DNA from 2 places in the Nonomuraea sp. NPDC049625 genome. Region 2 is predicted to be linked to the other one. Evidence: riboswitches for the same ligand, from Rfam matches in the RefSeq annotation. Region 2 holds a riboswitch; the other holds the start of a gene.
The links. A riboswitch is a leader RNA that binds a small molecule or an ion and turns the genes downstream of it on or off. The one in region 2 is predicted to bind cobalamin.
Positions count from the first base shown of each region.

Region 1 (9,775 bases), on a different contig from region 2:
ACGGCCTCCTCCACCATGAGGGTAACCTGTTTGCCCAGCTCATCGTCGAAAAGGTCGGGCTCCTCGGCCCGCACGGTCTCCACCACGCTGAAGGCGAACTCCATGTGCATGGACTCGTCGCGGAAGACCCAGTTCGTCCCGGTGGCCAGGCCGCCGAGCAGGCCCCGGGAGCGGAACCAGTAGACGTACGCGAAGGCCCCGTAGAAGAACAGGCCCTCGATGCAGGCGGCGAAGCAGATGAGGTTGAGCAGGAAACGCCGGCGGTCGTCCCGCGTCTCCAGGCGCTGCAGCTCGTTGATCGAGTCGATCCACTTGAAGCAGAATTCCGCCTTGTCGCGGATCGAGGGGATGTGGTCGATCGCGGCGAAGGCCTTCACCCTTTCGGCGGGATCCGGCAGGTACGTGTCCAGCAGCGTCAGATAGAACTGGACGTGCACGGCCTCCTCGAACAGCTGCCTGCTGAGATAGAGGCGCGCCTCGGGCGCGTTGACGTGCTGGTAGAGGTTGAGCACGAGGTTGTTGGCCACGATGGAGTCGCCGGTGGCGAAGAACGCGACCAGCCGGTTGATCAGGTGCCGCTCCTGCGGCGTCATCCTGGCCAGGTCGGCGAGGTCGGTGTGAAGGTCCACCTCCTCGACGGTCCACGTGTTGCGGATGGCCGCGCGGTAGCGCTCGTAGAAGTCCGGGTAGCGCATGGGCCGCAGCGTGAGGTCCATACCTGGGTCGAGCAGCACAACAGTCTCCTTACTGGCAGGCTTCGCAGGTCTCGGGGTTCTCCAGGGAGCAGGCGATCGCCTCTGCGGCGGCCTCCGTGGGGGCCGCCTGGACGGTGGTCTGGGCGATGCGGGTGGCGGGCCGGGAGCGCAGGTAGTACGTGGTCTTCAGGCCCCGCTTCCAGGCGTAGGCGTACATCGACGAGAGCTTGCCGATGGTCGGGCTGGCCATGAAGAGGTTCAGGGACTGGGACTGGTCGATGTACGGCTGGCGCGCGGCGGCCAGGTCGATCAGCGCCTTCTGCGGCAGCTCCCAGGCGGTGCGGTAGAGCACCTTGAGGTCGTCGGGGATGCCGGGGACCGTCTGGACCGAGCCGTCGGCCCGCTTGATGTCGTCCCGCAGCTGCTGCGTCCACAGCCCGCGCGCCTGCAGATCGGCCACCAGATACCGGTTGACCTGGAGGAACTCGCCCGACAGCGTCTCGCGCTTGAACACGTTGGACACCTGCGGCTCGATGCACTCGTAGCAGCCGGCGATGGAGGCGATCGTGGCGGTGGGCGCGACGGCGATCATGAGCGAGTTGCGCAGGCCGGTGCGGGCGACCTTCTCCCGCACGGCGTCCCAGCGCCGCGTGCTCGTGACGTAGTGGTCCGGGTGCAGCACTCCCCCGGCCGCCCGCGTCTCGGCGTACGACGGGTGCCGGCCGCGCTCGGCCGCCAGGTCGGCCGAGGTGTCGTACGCGGCCAGCGCGATCTCCTCGGCGATCCTGGTGGACAGCTCCAGCGCCTCGGGCGAGTCGAACGGCAGCCGCAGCGTGAAGAACACGTCGGCCAGGCCCATGACGCCGAGCCCGATGGGCCGCCAGCACTTGTTCGCCGCCTCGGCCTCGGGCGTCGGGTAGAAGCCCAGGTCGATGGTCCGGTCCAGGAAGCGCACGGCCGTTCGCACGGTGCCGCGCAGCCGGTCCCAGTCCAGGTCACCGGCCAGGTCACCGGCCAGGAGGTGGGCGGCCAGGTTGATCGAGCCGAGGTTGCAGACCGCGGTCTCGGCGTCGCTGGTGACCTCCAGGATCTCGGTGCACAGGTTCGACAGGTGGATGACGTTCCCGGGGCGGCCGGTCTGGTTGGAGGTGCGGTTGGCGGCGTCCTTGAAGGTCATCCAGCCGTTCCCGGTCTGGGCGAGCGTGCGCATCATCCGGCCGTACAGGGTCCTGGCCGGGATCTGCCGGACATGTCGCCCGGCGGCCTCGTACGCGCGGTACGCCCGCGTGAACGCGTCACCGTACAGGTCGGTGAGGTCGGGCACCTCCTTCGGGTCGAACAGCGACCAGACCTCGTCCGCCTCCACCCGGCGCATGAACTCGTCGGGCACCCAGTTCGCCAGGTTCAGGTTGTGGGTGCGGCGGGCGTCCTCGCCGGTGTTGTCGCGCAGCTCCAGGAACTCCTCGATGTCGGCGTGCCAGGTCTCCAGGTAGACGCAGGCCGCGCCCTTGCGCCGCCCGCCCTGGTTGACGGCCGCGACGGACGAGTCGAGCGTGCGCAGCCACGGGACGATGCCGTTGGAGTGGCCGTTGGTGCCCCGGATCAGGGAGCCGCGCGAGCGCACCCGGGTCCAGGCGATGCCGATGCCTCCGGCGTACTTCGACAGCCGCGCCACCTGCCCGTACCGGTCGTAGATCGCCTCCAGCTCGTCGCGCGGCGAGTCGAGCAGGAAGCACGACGACAGCTGCGGGCGGCGCGCGCCCGAGTTGAACAGCGTGGGCGAGCTGGGCAGGTACGACAGCGTGGACATGAGCGCGTAGAGCTCGGCGGCCTCCGCCACCGACTCCGACAGCCCGCAGGCCACGCGGAGGAAGAAGTGCTGCGGGCGCTCCAGCACCGCCCGCGTCTCGGGGTGGCGCAGCAGGTAGCGGTCATAGACGGTGCGCAACCCGAAATACTCGAACCGGTCGTCCGCCGCCACGGAGACCAGCGCGTCCAGCTCGGCGGCGTGCGCGGCGACGAACTCCGCCAGCCCGTCCTGGATCAGCCCGGCCGCGTGGGTGGCGGCGATGGACTCGGAGAACGTCCGCACCCCGTGCGCGGCGGCCTCGTCGGCGATCTCCTCGGCCAGGAGCCGGGCGGCGACCCGGGAGTTGGCCGGGTCGGTGATGACCCGGGCGGCGGCCTCCTCGATGGCCAGGCGGCGATCGACCTCGATGATCTGCGTCACGTGCTCTCTCCTCGCGAGCTCGTCCCCCGTGAGGGCGCGCGAGAGCACGGCGGCACGGATCATCCCCCGGCCGTTTCGCTCCCCGGCCCTCCCGCGAGGCCATGGTCACTTCGTGCCGGGCGGGCGGCCCGGGCACACCGCTGGCAGGTCTTCGGGCTCGCGGGCGCGCGCATCGCTCCTAATGGCCGTCGCTTCCCAGATCGCTCCAGTGCACCTGACGGCGGTCGTTCCCGCTCACCGCTGCGGGGCAGCCCCGGAATCACACCGGGTTCCCTTTTGCTCCGCCTCCGGAGAGGCGAACCAGCGACGAGCAGGATCCTACATCTAGTGGCCGTTCCCGCAACTACCCCAGCATGTTGTGGCCTTGGTGGTGCCGAGCAGACCGAGATCCCGCAGGACGGCGCGGGTGCGCTCGACCTCGGAGCCCAGCCACTGCTTGAAGTCGGCGCCGCTGAGCGGGATCGAGATCCAGCCCGCGGACCGGCAGGCCGCCTCCCAGTCGGCCGATCCGGTCACGTCCTCGCACATGCGGATGGCCGATTCGCGGCTCTCATCCGTCATGCGCTCGGGCCCGAAGGCCGCCGCCCAGTCCACGAAGTCGACCCGTACGCCGGACTCCAGCAGCGTCGGCGCGTCGAGGCCGGGCACCTGCCTGGCCGAGGACACCGCGAGCGCCTTGACCTGGCCGGCCTTGATGCTCGCGCGCCAGTCGGCCAGCGGGCCCGCGGCCGCCGCGGCCTTGCCGGACAGCAGCGCGGTGACGGCCTCCTGGCTGCTGGGGTAGCCGGTGTACTCGAGCTGGCGGGTGTCGGCGCCGAGCCCCCTGGCGATCAGGCCGAACAGCAGGTGGTCGGGCTCCCCCTGGGGCCCGCCCGCCAGCTGCGTCTGGCCCGGACTGGCGAGCAGGTGGGCGCCGAACGCCTCGAAGTCCCCGAACGGCGAGTGGACGGGCACGACCACGACCTCGACCTCGCCGGTGAGCCTGGACAGGGGGGTCGCGGTGTCGAGGAGGGTCTGGCCGTTGTTCAGCTCGGCGGCGGCCAGCGCGGGCAGCCCGCTCACCATGATCCTGGTGCCCGCGCCGGTCTCGTATCCGGCCGTCCGGGCCGCGCCGGCGAACGCCTGCCCGACGCGCTCCCAGCGGCGCCCCTGAGGGCCGATCGAGTATCGGGCGCGCAGGCCCGCCGCGCTCCCGGCGAAGCGCTCCGTCCCGCAGCCGGCCGCGCACGCGGCCAGGCCCAGCCCCCATGCGAAGAACCGCCGACGGCGCATGTGCCTCTCCCCCGAGCATCGCGAGTCATCGCTCACTCTAAGTTATCGACACAATACGCAGAGATACACATATCTCTCATAGTGGCTTTTTGCCGACCCCGGCCATCAGGGACGACGGCAGCGACCAGTCCCCCACCAGCTTGGGCCGGTCGGGACGCCAGTCGACGGCCTGTACCAGGCCCGGCGGCTCCAGCGGGAAGTCGCCGAAGAAGGCGCGGATCTCGGCGGGCGTGCGGTCGGTGCCGCCGCTCGGATCGTCCGAGGAGGCGCCCCGGTAGCGCTGCCCGTCCTCCAGACGGCCCATCGAGGTGGCGTGGGTGATCACCAGGTAGCTGCCCGGCGCCAGCCGCTCGCGCAGGGTCGCCAGAGCCTGCTGCGGCCGCGCCGAATCCGGCAGGAAGTGCAGGATCGACACGAGCAGCACCCCGACCGGCCGGCGCAGGTCCAGGAACCCGCCCGCTCCCGCCAGCACCGCGTCGGGATCCAGGAGGTCCGCCTCGACGAGCGCGGCCCTGCCCGAGTGTCCGAGCAGGGCCGTGGCGTGTGCTGCGACGACCGGATCGCGATCGACGTAGACGACCCGGGCCTCGGGCGCCACCTCGTGCGCGCTGCCCTGGGTCGGCAGCCCGCTGCCGAGGTCGAGGAACTGCCGTACCCCGGCGGCGGCCACGTAGCGCACGGCACGCTGGAGGAAGGCCCGGTTTGCGCGGGCCAGCGGGACCGCCTCCGGGATCAGCTCGGCGAGCTGCTCGATGGCCTGGCGGTCGACCGCGAAGTTGTCCTTCCCGCCGAGCATGTAATCGTACATGCGTGCGAGATTGGGCCTCTCAGCGTCGAACTGCCGCACGTATCGAATTTATGTCGTCCGCAGCAAGATAACGAGGTTTGAGGCCAAATTAGCCTGTTTATTCAACCGTGACGCTCTTGGCGAGATTGCGAGGCTTGTCCACATCCCGGCCGAGCGCCACCGCGGCATAGTACGCGAGCAGCTGAAGCGGGATCGTGAGCAGGATCGGGTCCAGCTCGATCTCGTTCTTGGGGATCACGATCACGTCGTCGGCCAGCTTGACGTCGGGCTCGCGGTGACCGACCATGAGCACCTGCCCGCCGCGCGCGCGGATCTCGCCCAGCGTGGTGAGGTTCTTGTCGAGCAGCTCGTCGTCGGGGACGATGGCGACCGTCGGCATGTCGGGGCCGATCAGCGCGAGCGGCCCGTGCTTGAGCTCGCTGGCCGGGTACGCCTCGGCGTGCACGTACGAGATCTCCTTGAGCTTCTGCGCACCCTCCCTGGCCACCGGGTAGCCGCGCACGCGGCCCACGAACATCATGCTCGGGTGCTTGGCGTACTTCTGCGCCAGCTCGGCGATCTTGTCGCTCTGGGTGAGGATCTCCTCGATCTGCCCCGGCAGCCTGCGCAGGCCGTCGACGATGCGCCGCCCGTCGGCGGGCGACAGGTCGCGCACCCGGCCCAGGTGCAGCGCGAGCAGCGCGAACGCCAGCGACGTCGAGGTGAACGCCTTGGTCGAGGCCACCGAGACCTCGGGACCCGCGTGCAGGTAGATGCCGCCGTCCACCTCGCGGGCGATGGCGCTGCCGACCGCGTTGACGATGCCGATGACGCGGCCGCCCTTGCGCTTGAGCTCCTGCACGGCGGCGAGCGTGTCGTACGTCTCGCCCGACTGGCTGATGGCGACGTAGAGCGTGTCGGGGTCGACGACCGGGTTGCGGTAGCGGAACTCGCTGGCGGGCTCGGCGTCGGACGGGATGCGGGCCAGCTCCTCGATGAGCTGCGCCCCGATCTGTCCCGAGTAGTACGCGGACCCGCAGCCGATGATCTTCACCCGGCGGAAGCCCCGCGTCTCGCGGGCGTCCATGTTGAGCCCGCCCAGGTGGGCCACGTGGAAGCGCTCGTCGAGCCGGCCGCTCATCGTACGGGTGATCGTCTCGGGCTGCTCGGAGATCTCCTTGAGCAGGTAGTGCTCGTAGCCGCCGGTGTCGTAGTGGCCGGCGTCCCAGTCGACGGTCAGCGGCTCCTTGGCGGTCTCGCGGGCGTCGCTGGCGAAGGTGTGGAAGCCGTCGGCCTTGAGCACGGCCAGCTCGCCGTCCTCCAGGTGCACGACCTGGCGCGTGTAGCGGACGAGCGCGGCCACGTCGGACGCGGCGAACATCTCCTTCTCGCCGATGCCCAGCACGATCGGGCTGCCGTTGCGCGCCACGACCACCTCGCCGGGGCGTTCGCGGTCGATGACCGCGATGCCGTACGTGCCGACGATGCTCTTGAGCGTCTTCCTGACCGCCTCCTCCAGGGAGTCGTTCTCGTCGGCGGCGCGCGCGATCAGGTGCGCGAGCACCTCGGTGTCCGTCTCGGAGGCGAACACCACGCCGTCGGCCTCCAGCTTCGCGCGCAGCTCGCCGGCGTTCTCGATGATGCCGTTGTGCACGACCGCGATGCGCTCGTCGGAGGAAAGGTGGGGATGGGCGTTCTCGTCACTCGGCACGCCGTGCGTGGCCCAGCGGGTGTGCCCGATGCCCAGGGTGCCCTTGAACCTGGCCGGCACGACCTTGGCCAGGTCCGCCACGCGGCCCTTGACCTTGCGTAGCTTGAGCCCCCGGTTGGACACCACGACCCCGGCCGAGTCGTACCCCCGGTACTCCAGACGCTGCAGGCCCTCCAGCAGGATGGGCGCCGCGTCCCGTGGGCCGACATAGGCCACGATTCCGCACATCGAGGTCTCCTCTTCATCCGTAGACGATCCTGCGCAGCTGCCGCAGGGACAGCTCCGGTGCCGCGACCCGCCGACCGCGTAATTCGGCGGCGATCCTGGGGAAGATCTCGTCGTTGGTGTGGCCGACCGTTTTCAGCTCGGCGTGCCGGCGGCGGACGTACTCCTCGACGGACTCGGAGAAGTACGACAGCACGTCGGCGATCACCTTCGCCGCCTCACCCGGGCCCAGCGGGCTCGTCTCGGTGAGGTGGACGATGAGGTCTTCGTAGGGATGTCGTGCCGGGGACACAGACGAGGACATTACGCATCTGGAACGAGACACTTCAACATCCTGCCCGAAATCGGGCAGGAATTAACTCGAACGCCTGTCTAGAGCAGGCTGCCGCGGCCCCAGCCCTTGCCGAAGCGCCACCAGGCGAAGGCGCCGGCGACGAGACCGAGCCCGACGAGGACGGCCGCGGGACGGACCGTGCCCGCGACGTCACCCCTGACGGCGGCCTGGAGCATGGTGGTCGCCCAGTATCCGGGCGAGATCGGCGCGATGGCCTGCGCCCAGGCGGGCATCATCGCGTACGGCACCAGCGCACCGCCCAGCGCGCTGACCGACAGCGCGGCGATGTTGCAGAGCGTGCTCAGCTCCCCCTGGCTGCGCACCACCCCGGCCAGGGCCGTGCCGACGCCGAGCAGCGTGAAGCACCACGCCGCCACGGCCAGGCCCAGGGCCGGCGGCCACGCCGTCCCGGCCGGCCGCAGCCCTACCGCGATCATCCCGTACGCGAGCAGCACGACCTGCTGGAGGACCAGCACGGCGAACACCGGCAGGGCCTTGCCGATCATGATCTCCGGGACGCGGGCCCTGGTGGCCTTGAGGCGGTCCCAGGTGTGCCAGGTGCGTTCGGCGAGGCCGGCCGTGGCCACGTCGGCCATCGACAGCACCGAGAACATGACCAGCAGTCCCGTCACGACCTGGGCGGGCTCGCGCAGCATCGACTTGAAGACGAGCATGAGGACCATGGGCATGACCAGGTAGCTGACCAGGTGGGCCGGGTCGCGCCGGCGCAGGAGCACGTTGTGCGCGGTCAGGACGGCGATGCGGTGCAACGTCTCACGCGGCATCTGCGGGCTCCTTGCGAAGATCCTTGTAGAGGTCGTCGAGCGACGGCTGGCGGATGTCGATGCCGCGCACCGGGCGGTCGAGATCGCGCAGCAGGTCGGCCAGGGTGGCGGTGGGGTCGGTGGTCGCGACCGTGATCTCGTCGTCGTCCAGGGTGACGCGGACCTCGCCCGGCAGCCCCTTGAGCAGCTCGGCGCCCGTGCCCCTGGCGATCACCCGCCCGCTCCGCGCGACGGCGATCGTGGCCTTCAGCTCGGTGAGCTCGGGGAGGTAGTGCGTGCAGTAGACGACCGCCGCGCCGCCGTCCGCCCTGCGGCGCACCGCCGCCAGGAGGGCGCTGCGGGTCTCGGGGTCGGCGCCCGCCGTGGGCTCGTCGAGCAGGAGCACGTCCGGGTCCGGCAGGAGGGCGGTGGCCGCCTGCGCGCGGCGCTGCTGGCCGCCGGAGAGCACGCTCACCCGCCGGTCGAGCACTCCGGTCAGCGCCAGCTCCTCCGCCACGGCTTCGACGGCCCCGGCCAGGGCGCGCCGCCGCAGCCCGGCCAGTCCGCCGAACAGCCGCAACGTCTCCCGTACGGTGACGCCGGGGTAGAGGGCGAGCTGCTGGGGCGCCATCCCCACCTCGCCCCGCACCACGACACGCCCGGCGTCCGGGCGTGTCAGCCCGGCGGCGATCTCGAAGAACGTCGTCTTGCCCGCGCCGTTGTGGCCGACCAGCCCGACGATCTCGCCCGGCTCCACCCGCAGGTCGAAGCCGTCCAGCGCGGCGACGTCGCCGTACCGCTTGACCAGCCCGGCCGCCTCCACCAGCCCGCCCATGCGTCCCCCTTCCCTCAGTCTACGACGTAGACTGCTCTACACTGTAGACTGGCGCGGTGCGGAAGCTCAAGACCTCCCGGCAGCCGGAAATCCTCGACGCGGCCCTCGCCATCGCCGACGAGCGCGGCCTCGAAGCCCTGTCCATGCGGGCCGTCGCCGAGCGGGTCGGGGTAACACCCATGGCCTTGTACGGATATTTCCGGAACAAGGATGAGCTGCTCGACGGCCTCGTCGGCCGCCTGCTCGACCGGCTCGCGCCCGGAGATCCCGGGCAGACCTGGCAGGAGCGCCTGGGCGCGGTCGCCTGGGCCACCCGGCGACTGGCCCGCGAGCACCCGTCGGTCTTCCCGCTCCTGCTGCTGCGCACCTCGGCGACGCCCGACGGGGTCCAGGTGGTCGACCAGCTCTACCAGGCGCTGCTCGACGCGGGCGTGCCGGAGGCCGACGTCCCCCGGATCGAGCGGCTGGTGAGCACGTTCGTGATGGGGTTCGCGCTCTCCGAGGTGAGCGGGCGCTTCTCCGACGCCTCCCGGGAGATCAGGCTCAGCCGCGGTGCCGACGCGCCCGCCCACCGCCGTTTGGCCGGGCATCTGACGCCTGATGACTGGGATGCCGAGTTCGCAGCCGATCTGGCGGATCTCATGCGTATCATCCGACCCGTCTGACCCATCCCTTTCTGGGAAAGGTTACGGTGAGTAGTCGTATCGTGACCTTCCTGGGGGAGATGTCATGCGCCTCTGGCTCGCCGCCGCCCTGACCGCCGGCACGTTCACCGCGCCCGCGGACATGCCCGCATCCGGCTCTGCCCCAGCGCGACCGCCCGGCCTCGCCCTCGCGAGCTCCGGCCACCGGACCGCCCCTGCCCTCACGGGCCCACCCGGCCTCTTCGCTTGGGGCGCGCCCGGCCGCCGGACCGGCGCCC
Region 1 covers NZ_JBFAOQ010000003.1:61,513-71,287, forward strand. Annotated here, with positions in the region: gene AB0J87_RS13825 (ribonucleotide-diphosphate reductase subunit beta) at 1-734, opposite strand, end outside; gene AB0J87_RS13830 (ribonucleoside-diphosphate reductase subunit alpha) at 745-2,925, opposite strand; cobalamin riboswitch at 3,050-3,245, opposite strand; gene AB0J87_RS13835 (tripartite tricarboxylate transporter substrate-binding protein) at 3,250-4,197, opposite strand; gene AB0J87_RS13840 (SAM-dependent methyltransferase) at 4,274-5,044, opposite strand; gene glmS (glutamine--fructose-6-phosphate transaminase (isomerizing)) at 5,103-6,923, opposite strand; gene AB0J87_RS13850 (hypothetical protein) at 6,937-7,224, opposite strand; gene AB0J87_RS13855 (ABC transporter permease) at 7,293-8,039, opposite strand; gene AB0J87_RS13860 (ABC transporter ATP-binding protein) at 8,029-8,853, opposite strand; gene AB0J87_RS13865 (TetR/AcrR family transcriptional regulator) at 8,910-9,518, shown strand; gene AB0J87_RS13870 (N-acetylmuramoyl-L-alanine amidase) at 9,583-9,775, shown strand, end outside.
Region 1: it holds a riboswitch for cobalamin, as region 2 does, so the genes downstream of both, AB0J87_RS13830 (ribonucleoside-diphosphate reductase subunit alpha) here and cobN (cobaltochelatase subunit CobN) in region 2, are expected to answer to the same signal.

Region 2 (9,775 bases):
CTACCTGCACCTGCACTGGGCCGGGCAGCCGATGACGGCTCAGCGGCTGGTGTCGTCCTCCAGGTCGCCCTCGGTCTTGAGGTAGACCTCCTGCAGGCCGCGCAGGACCTCCGGGTCGGGGTGCTGCCACATGCCCCGCTCGGCGGCCTCCAGCAGGCGTTCGGCGATGCCGTGCAGGGCCCAGGGGTTGGACTGCGCCATGAACGCCTGGTTCTCCGGGTCGAGCACGTACGTCTCGGTGAGCTTGTCGTACATCCAGTCGGCGACCACCCCGGTCGTGGCGTCGTAGCCGAACAGGTAGTCGACCGTGGCGGCCAGCTCGAAGGCCCCCTTGTAGCCGTGGCGGCGCATCGCGGCCAGCCAGCGCGGGTTGACGACCCTGGCCCGGAAGATGCGAGAGGTCTCCTCCGACAGGGTGCGGGTGCGGACGGCGTCGGGGCGGGTGCTGTCGCCGACGTACGCGGCCGGGGCCCTGCCGGTCAGCGCGCGGACGGTGGCGACCATCCCGCCGTGGTACTGGAAGTAGTCGTCGGAGTCGGCGATGTCGTGCTCGCGGGTGTCGACGTTCTTGGCGGCCACCGCGATCCTGCGGTAGGCGTCCTCCATCTGCGGGCGGGCCGCCACGCCGTCGAGGTCGCGGCCGTAGGCGAAGCCGCCCCACACCGCGTACACCTCGGCCAGGTCGGCGTCGTCGCGCCAGTTGCGGCTGTCGATCAGGGGCAGCAGCCCGGCCCCGTACGCGCCCGGCGCCGACCCGAAGACACGCATGGTCGCCTGGCGCTCGTCGCCCCCGGTCGCGGCGACGTGGGCGCGCACGTAGTTGTCCTCGTACGGCTCGTCCAGCCCGGCGGCCAGCCGTACGGCGTCGTCGAGCATGGCCACCACGTGCGGGAACGCGTCGCGGAAGAAACCGCTGATCCGGACCGTCACGTCGATCCTGGGACGGCCCAGCTCGGCGAGCGGGATCGGCTCCAGGGACGTGACCCGGCGTGAGGCCTCGTCCCATTCGGGGCGGATGCCGAGCAGGGCCAGCACCTCGGCCACGTCGTCGCCCGCCGTGCGCATGGCGCTGGTGCCCCAGACCGACAGCCCCACCGAACGCGGCCACTCGCCGGTGTCCGACCGGTAGCGCTCCAGCAGCGACTCGGCCATGGCCTGGCCGGTCTCCCAGGCGAGCCGGCTCGGGACCGCGCGGGGATCGACGGAGTAGAAGTTGCGGCCTGTCGGCAGCACGTTGACCAGGCCGCGCAGCGGCGAGCCGCTCGGCCCGGCGGGAACGTAGCCGCCGTCCAGGGCGTGCAGGACGTGGTCGAGCTCGTCGGTGGTGCGGGCCAGGCGTGGCACCACCTCGGTGGCGGCGAACTCGAGGACCCGCGTCACCAGGTCGCGCCGCTCGCCGGGCAGCTCGCGCGTGACCTCCCGCGTGACCTCCTCCGCCGCCTCCGTCGCCCAGCCGCGTTCCTCCATGGCCTCCACCAGCGCCCGGGCGGTCGCCTCGGCCCGGTCCACGCTGCCGAGCCCCGCCGTGCCGTCCTCGGCCAGGCCCAGCGCCTCACGCAGGCCGGGCAGCGTCTCGCGGCCCGACCACATCTGCCGGGCGCGCAGCATCGCCAGGACCAGGTCCACGCGCACCTGCCCGGCCGGAGCCTGCCCGAGCACGTGCAGGCCGTCGCGGATCTGCGCGTCCTTGACCTCGCACAGCCAGCCGTCCACGTGCAGGATGAAGTCGTCGAACTCGCTGTCGTGCGGCCGGTCCGCCAGCCCCAGGTCGTGGTCGAGCCGGGCGGCCTGGATGAGCGTCCAGATCTGCGCCCGGATGGCGGGCAGCTTGGCCGGGTCCATGGCCGCGATCGTGGCGTGCTCGTCCAGGAGCTGCTCCAGCCGGGCGATGTCGCCGTACGTCTCCGCCCGCGCCATGGGCGGCACCAGGTGGTCCACCAGCACGGCGTGCGCCCGCCGCTTGGCCTGCGTGCCCTCGCCGGGGTCGTTCACCAGGAACGGGTAGACCAGCGGCAGGTCGCCGATGGCCGCGTCGGTGCCGCACGCGGCGGACATGCCGGCCGACTTGCCGGGCAGCCACTCCAGGTTGCCGTGCTTGCCCACGTGCACCATCGCGTGCGCGCCGGAGCCCGCGAACTCGGCCGACAGCCAGCGGTAGGCGGCCAGGTAGTGGTGGCTGGGCGGCAGGTCGGGGTCGTGGTAGATGGCGATCGGGTTCTCGCCGAAGCCGCGCGGCGGCTGCACCATCACCACCAGGTTCCCCGCCCGCAGCGCCGCGAGGACGATGTCACCCTCGTGCACGAACAGCTCGCCCGGCGGCGGCCCCCAGTGCCGCTCCATCTCAGTCCGCAGCTCCTCGGGCAGGGTGCGGTACCAGCGCTCGTAGGACGCGGCGGAGATGCGTACCGGATTGCCCGCCAGGTGCTCCTCGGTCAGCCAGTCCTGGTCCTGGCCGCCGGCGGCGATCAGCGCGTGGATGAGCGCGTCGCCGTCCTGCTCGGCCACGCCCGGGAAGCCCTCGCCGAGGTCGTAGCCGGCCTCGGCGAGCCTGGCCAGCAGCCTGACCGTGCTGGCCGGGGTGTCCAGGCCGACCGCGTTGCCCACCCGGGAGTGCTTGGTCGGGTACGCCGACAACATCACGACCAGGCGGCGCTCGGCGGGCGGGGTGTGCCGGAGCAGCCCGTGCCGTACCGCGATGCCCGCCACCCGGGCGGCCCGCTCGGGGTCGGCGACGTAGACGGTCAGCCCCTCGGGGTCGATCTCCTTGAACGAGAACGGCACCGTGATGATCCGCCCGTCGAACTCCGGGATGGCCACCTGCGAGGCGGCGTCCAGCGGCGACAGCCCGTCGTCGTTCTCCTCCCACGCCTGCCTGCCGGTGGTCAGGCAGAGTCCCTGCAGGATCGGCACGTCGAGCGCGGCCAGCGCGCCCACGTCCCACGCCTCGTCGTCGCCGCCCGCGCCCGCCGTCGCGGGGCGCGAGCCGCCCGCCGCCAGCACGGTCACCACCAGCGCGTCGGCGGCGCGCAGCGTGTCGAGCAGCTCGGGTTCGGCGGTGCGCAGCGAGGAGCAGAACACCGGCAGCGCCCGGCCGCCCGCCTCCTCCACGGCCGCGCAGAGCGTCTCCACGAACGCGGTGTTGCCCGCCAGGTGATGCGCCCGGTAGTAGAGCACCCCGATCACGGGTCCCGGCCCGGGCCGCGCGTCGCGTTCCAGCAGCCCCCAGGAGGGCGTGGCCTCCGGCGGCGCGAACCCGTGCCCGGTCAGCAGCACCGTGTCCGACAGGAACGCGTGCAGCTCGGCCAGGTTCGGCGGCCCGCCGTGGGCCAGGTACGCGTGGGCCTCGGCGCAGACGCCGCCGCTGACCGTGGACAGCTCCATCAGCTCGGCGTCCGGGGCCTGCTCGCCGCCCAGCACCACCACCGGCAGAGGGCCGGCCAGCAGCGCGTCCAGGCCCTCCTCCCAGGCGCGCCGCCCGCCGAGCAGGCGCACCACGACCACGTCGGCGCCTTCCAGCAGGGCGGGCAGGTCCTCGGCCGCCAGCCGGGCCGGGTTGCCCAACCGGTAGGCGGCACCGCTCGCGCGAGCGCTGAGCAGGTCGGTGTCGGAGGTCGAGAGCAGCAGGACGGTACGGCTGTCGCCAGGCACGGCGCAATCCTCCCTCGGGGTCCTCGCCCCGGGTCGCGGGTGTCGCGGCGGCCGGAGTCTCCTGGCTCCCGGATCAGCGCTCACCCCGGCCTTCCCACCCGTCGCCGGGCAGTGGCCTGCGGTGGGGTTCGCTCCCCGGTCACAGTGGCGGGACCGCGCCGGATTCGCACCGGCTTCCTCCCTAGCCATCGCCTACAGGGAGCCTACGACAAGAGCGACCCCCGCCAGAAGTGGCGTTACCATCCTGATCGTGTCCATAGCCGACTTTTCCGGACGTATGCGCCCCGACGCCTGTCCGGGGGCGCTACAGGTGCACGAGGCCGCCGACGGCCCGCTGGCCCGCGTCCGCCTGCCCGGCGGCGCGATCTCACCCGCCCGGCTGCGTGAGCTGGCCGCCTGCGCGGCCGACCTCGGCTCGGACGTGATCGAGCTGACCTCCCGGGCGAACGTCCAGGTGCGCGGCCTGCGCTCACCCGCCGCCTTCGCCGAGCGGATCGCCGCCGCCGGACTGCTGCCGTCGCAGGCGCACGAGCGCGTACGCAACATCGTGGCCTCGCCGCTCGGCGGTCGCACGGGCCCCGGCCTGCTGGACCCGCAGCCCCTGGTGGCGGCGCTGGACCGGGCGCTGTGCTCGCGGCCCCGGCTGGCCGGGCTGCCGGGACGGTTCCTGTTCGCGGTGGACGAGGGCAGCGGCGACATGCTCGCGCTGGGGGCCGACGTCACGTTCTTCGACGGGCGGCTGCTGCTGGCGGGCGTGGACGCCGGGCTCGCCGTGGGGGCGGACGTGGCCGCCGAACTCATGATCGCCGCCGCCGAGGCGTTCCTCGACGAACGGCCGGAAGGGGATCGGGGCGCGTGGCGGATCGCGGAGCTGGACAACGGCCCCGCCCGCATCGCCACCCGACTCCGCACCACCACCGCCCCCCACGACCGCATCGCCCCCCACGACCACACCACCACCGCCCCCCGCGATCGCACCGGCACTGCCGACCGCGCCGCCGAGGCCCGCTCCGGGCACCAGCCGCACGCCGGGCCGGCCCCGGACGCCGAGATGTGGGCACCGCCCGCTCCGGTCGTCCGGGATACGGTCTCGGCGCCGCGTGCCGGGCGGGTCGAGCAGCGGGACGGGCGGGTGGCGCTGGAGGTCGTGGTGCCGCTCGGACGGCTGTCCGCCGCCCAGGCAAGCGCCATCGCCGCAGCGGCCGAGGTGAACGGCCCGGCCGGCACCACCGGCGCGCCTGGTCCGGGAGGCGCCACCGGCGTGCCCGATCCGGGAGACGCCACCGCGTCCGACCCGGGAGACGCCACCGGCGTGCCGGTCCGGCTGACGCCGTGGCGGACCGTCGTACTCCTCGACCTGCCGCCCGCCGCCGGCCGGGCGGCGCGAATGCTGGAGGCGGCCGGGCTGGTGACGGACCCGGCGTCGCCGTGGGCCGGGGTGAGCGCCTGCACCGGCCGTCCGGGCTGCGCCAAGTCCCTGGCCGACGTCCAGGAGGACGCGCGGCGCTGGGTGGCGACCCTGGACGGCCGTCCGGCGACGCCCGTGCATTGGGCCGGTTGCGAGCGGCGCTGCGGGCTGCCGCGCGGCCGGGTCGTCCAGATGGTCGCCACCGGCGACGGATACCAGGAAAGGCATCAGTGAGCGACTACATCCGCGACGGGGCCGAGATCTACCGGCGCTCGTTCGCGACCATCCGTGCCGAGACCGACCTCACCGGAATGCCGCCCGAGGTCGCGCAGGTGGCGGTGCGGATGATCCACGCCTGCGGCATGACCGACCTCGTGACCGACCTGGACTGGTCGCCTGCCGTGGTCGTCCGGGCGCGCGCGGCGCTGCGAAGGGGCGCGCCCGTGCTGTGCGACGCGCAGATGGTCGCCTCCGGCGTGACCAGGCGCCGGCTGCCCGCGGACAACGCGGTGGTGTGCACGCTGGGCGACCCCGGCGTCCCGGAGCTGGCCGAACGGCTCGGCACCACGCGCAGCGCCGCCGCGCTGGAGCTGTGGCGCGACCGCCTCGACGGCGCGGTGGTGGCGATCGGCAACGCGCCGACCGCGCTGTTCCGGCTGCTCGAACTGGTCGCCGAGGGCGCGGGCAGGCCCGCCGCCGTGCTCGGCATCCCGGTGGGGTTCATCGGCGCGGCCGAGTCCAAGCGGGCACTGGCGGACAGCGACCTGGAATATCTGGTGGTGCACGGCCGCCGCGGCGGCAGTGCGATGACGGCGGCGGCGGTCAACGCCATCGCGAACGAGACGGAGTGATGGCGATGACGGGACGGCTGTACGGGGTCGGGCTCGGTCCCGGGGATCCCGAGCTGGTCACGGTCAAGACGGCCCGGCTGATCGGCGAGGCCGACGTGATCGCCTACCACGCCGCCAGGCACGGCCGCAGCATCGCCCGCTCGATCGCGCTGCCGTACATGACGGAAGGCCAGATCGAGGAGCTGCTGCTCTACCCGCTGACCACGGAGACCACCGACCACCCCGGCGGCTACCAGGGCGCGCTCGACGACTTCTACGCCGACTGCGCCGAGCGGCTGGCCGCCCACCTGGACGCGGGCCGGACCGTGGTCGTGCTGTCCGAGGGAGACCCGCTGTTCTACGGCTCGTACATGCACATGCACAAGCGGCTCGCCCACCGCTATCCGACCGAGGTGGTGCCCGGCGTCACCTCCGTCAGCGCCGCCTCGGCCGTGCTGGGCCGGCCGCTGGTGGAGCGGGACGAGGTGCTGACCGTGCTGCCCGGCACGCTGCCCGCCGAGGTGCTGGCGGACAGGCTCCGCGGCACCGACTCGGCGGCGGTGCTCAAGCTGGGCCGGACGTTCGAGAAGGTCCGCGACGCGCTGGCCGAGGCCGGGCGGCTGGACGACGCCTGGTACGTCGAGCGCGCCACCATGGGAGCCGAACGCGTCGCGCCGCTCAAGGACGTGGACGCCGACGGCGTTCCGTACTTCTCGCTGGCCCTGCTCGCCAGCCCCGCCGAGCGGACCTTCGTCCCCGAACCGCCCCAGACCGAGACCCGGGGCGAGGTGGTCGTGGTGGGCCTCGGGCCCGCCGGGCGACCGTGGCTCACGCCCGAGGCCCAGGAGGCGCTGGCGGCCGCGACCGACCTCGTCGGGTACGGCCCGTACGTGGACCGCGTCGCCCCGAACCCGCGCCAGCGCCGCCACCGCACCGACAACCGGGTGGAGGCCGAGCGCGCCCGGCACGCGCTGGAGTTGGCCCGCGACGGCGCGCGGGTGGCCGTGGTGTCCTCCGGCGACCCGGGCGTGTTCGCGATGGCCAGCGCCGTGCTGGAGGCCGCGGCCGGCTTCCCGGACGTGCCGGTGCGGATCGTCCCCGGGCTGACTGCCGCCCAGGCCGTGGCCAGCCGGGTCGGCGCGCCGCTGGGCCACGACTACTGCGTGCTGTCGCTGTCGGACCTGCTCAAGCCGTGGGAGGTGGTGGCCGGCCGGCTGAGCGCCGCCGCGAAGGCGGACCTGGTGCTGGCGATCTACAACCCGGCCTCGCGCAGCCGTACGTGGCAGGTCGCCGCCGCCCGTGACCTGCTGCTGGAGCACCGCGACGCCGCCACCCCGGTGGTGATCGGGCGTAATGTCGGCGGCGAGCGGGAGAGCGTCACCGTCACCACGCTCGGGGAGCTCGATCCCGCGCAGGTGGACATGCGCTGCCTGCTGATCGTCGGCTCCTCGACGACCCGGGTCACCGAGCGCGGCGTCGTCTACACGCCGCGCCGCTATCCCTGAGCCCAGGCGGCCGCCTCCGTGGCGGTCTCCACCAGCCGGACGCCGGGGGGCAGTGGCGGCCGGTCCACCATGATCACCGGCAGTCCGAGCTCGCGGGCCGCGACCAGCTTGGCGGTGGTCATCGGCCCGCCGCTGTCCTTGGTGACCAGCACGTCCAACCGGTGCTCGCGGATGAGGGCGCGTTCGCCATCGACCGTGTACGGCCCCCGGTCCAGCAGGACGTGCACGTGGTCCGGGACCGGCGGTTCGGGCGGATCGACGGACCTGGCCAGCAGCCACATCCCGGCCAGACCGGTGAAGACCGGCAGGCTCCGGCGGCCGGTGGTCAGGAACACCCGCAGCGGGCCGCCGCCCGGCGGTGCGGCGGCCTCGGGAAGGAACGCGCCTGCCGGGTCGTCGCTGAGCCGTGCGGCGGCCTCGGACAGTCGTGCGGCCGCCTCGGACAGTTGTGTGGCCGTCTCGGACAGTCGTGCGGCGGCCGCGTGCAGGGAGGGCACGCGCTGCCAGGTGTCGCCCGGTCCCTCCCGCCAGCCCGGGCGGCGCAGGACGAGCAGCGGCACGCCCGTCCGCGCCGACGCCTCGGCCGCCGAGGCCGTCATCCGCGCCGCGAACGGGTGCGTGGCGTCCACCAGGGCGTCGATCCGCTCGGCCGCCAGCCAGGCGGCCAGCCCGTCCGGCCCGCCGAACCCGCCCTCGCGCACCTCCCCGACCGGCAAGCGCGGGTTGCTCACCCGCCCGGCCAGCGACGACACCACGTGAACGCCCCGGCCGGACAGCTCGCCGGCCAGCCCACTGGACAGCCCGCCGGACAGCTCGGCGGCCAGCGCCCGGGCCTCGGCCGTGCCGCCCAGGATCAGGACCCGTCGCACGGCCGTTCCCGCTCCGCGCTGTAGAGGTGGCTGTCGGGGAACTGCGTGGCCGACAGCACCCGGCCGACGACGATCACCGCCGTACGCCGGATCCCGGCCGCCTGGACCTGCCCGGCGATGTCCGCCAGCGTGCCGCGCAGGATCACCTCGTCCGGCCTGCTGGCCCGGGCCACCACCGCCACCGGGCAGTCCGGCCCGTACGAGGGCAGCAACTCCTCCACCACCGCCTCGATCCGCTGCACGGCCAGGTGCAGCACGATCGTGGCGCCGCTCGCGCCCAGGGTCTTCAGGTCCTCCCCTTCGGGCATCGGCGTGGCCCGCGCCGAGGTGCGGGTCAGGATGACGGTCTGCCCGACGCCGGGCACGGTCAGCTCCCTGCCCAGCGCGGCCGCCGCCGCCGCGAACGCCGGCACGCCGGGGACCACCTCGTACGGCACGCCGAGCTCGTCCAGCCTGCGCATCTGCTCGGCCACCGCGCTGAACACCGACGGGTCGCCGGAGTGCAGCCGCGCCACGTCCAGGCCCGCGCGGTGAGCGGCCAGCAGCTCCACCACGATCTCGTCGAGAGTGAGGTTCGCGGTGTCGACGAGCCTGGTTCCCACGACGCAGGCGTCCAGGAGCTCGCGGGGCACGAGCGAACCCGCATACAGGCAGACCGGCGACGACTGCAGCCGCCGCAGGCCGCGCAGCGTGATCAGATCGGCGGCGCCGGGGCCCGCCCCGATGAAGTACACGGTCACGGCACGTCCTTCCTGGTGACCGACCACACGGTCACCGGCATCGCGGCCCGCCAGCCCGTGAAGGAGCCGACGGGTGAGGCCCGCTGTACGGCCAGGCGGACCAGATCGCCGCCGAGCCGGGCGTACCACTGGGCCATGACGGACTCGGATTCCAGGGTGACGGCGTTCGCCACCAGCCGGCCGCCGGGCCGCAGCGCCGCCCAGCAGGTCTCCAGCAGCCCGGGCACGGTCAGGCCGCCGCCGACGAACACCGCGTCCGGCGCCGGCAGGCCCTTCAGCGCGGCCGGCGCCCGGCCTTCGACGATCCGCAGCGCCGGCACGCCGAGCCGGTCGGCGTTGCGCGCGATGGCGGCGGCGCGGTCGGCCCTGCTCTCGATCGCCACGGCCGCGCACGCCGGATGGCTGCGCATCCACTCGACGGCGATGCTGCCCGCGCCCGCGCCCACGTCCCACAGCGTCTGCCCGGGCAGCGGGGCGAGCCGCGACAGGCTGACGGCGCGGACCTCCCGCTTGGTGAGCTGCCCGTCGTGCTCGAACGCGGCATCGGGCAGGCCGGGCACGCGGGGGAGGGGTTCGGCGCCGGGGGTGGGGACGCACTCGAGGGCGATCACGTTCAGCGCGGAGGGGGCGGCTTCCCGCGATTCCCAGGTCTCCGCCGTCCCCGTCAGTACGCTCTCCGAGCCCGCGCCCAGGTCCGACAGGACGGTCATGGGGCTGGGGCCGTACCCGAGCCCGGTCGCGAGCCCGGCCACCAGGGACGGGGAGTCGCGGCCGG
Region 2 covers NZ_JBFAOQ010000008.1:158,175-167,949, reverse strand. Annotated here, with positions in the region: gene AB0J87_RS32735 (cobyrinate a,c-diamide synthase) at 1-85, shown strand, start outside; gene cobN (cobaltochelatase subunit CobN) at 40-3,648, opposite strand; cobalamin riboswitch at 3,703-3,828, opposite strand; gene AB0J87_RS32725 (precorrin-3B synthase) at 3,899-5,290, shown strand; gene AB0J87_RS32720 (precorrin-8X methylmutase) at 5,287-5,907, shown strand; gene cobJ (precorrin-3B C(17)-methyltransferase) at 5,913-7,391, shown strand; gene AB0J87_RS32710 (cobalt-precorrin-6A reductase) at 7,382-8,260, opposite strand; gene cobM (precorrin-4 C(11)-methyltransferase) at 8,245-9,000, opposite strand; gene cbiE (precorrin-6y C5,15-methyltransferase (decarboxylating) subunit CbiE) at 8,997-9,775, opposite strand, start outside.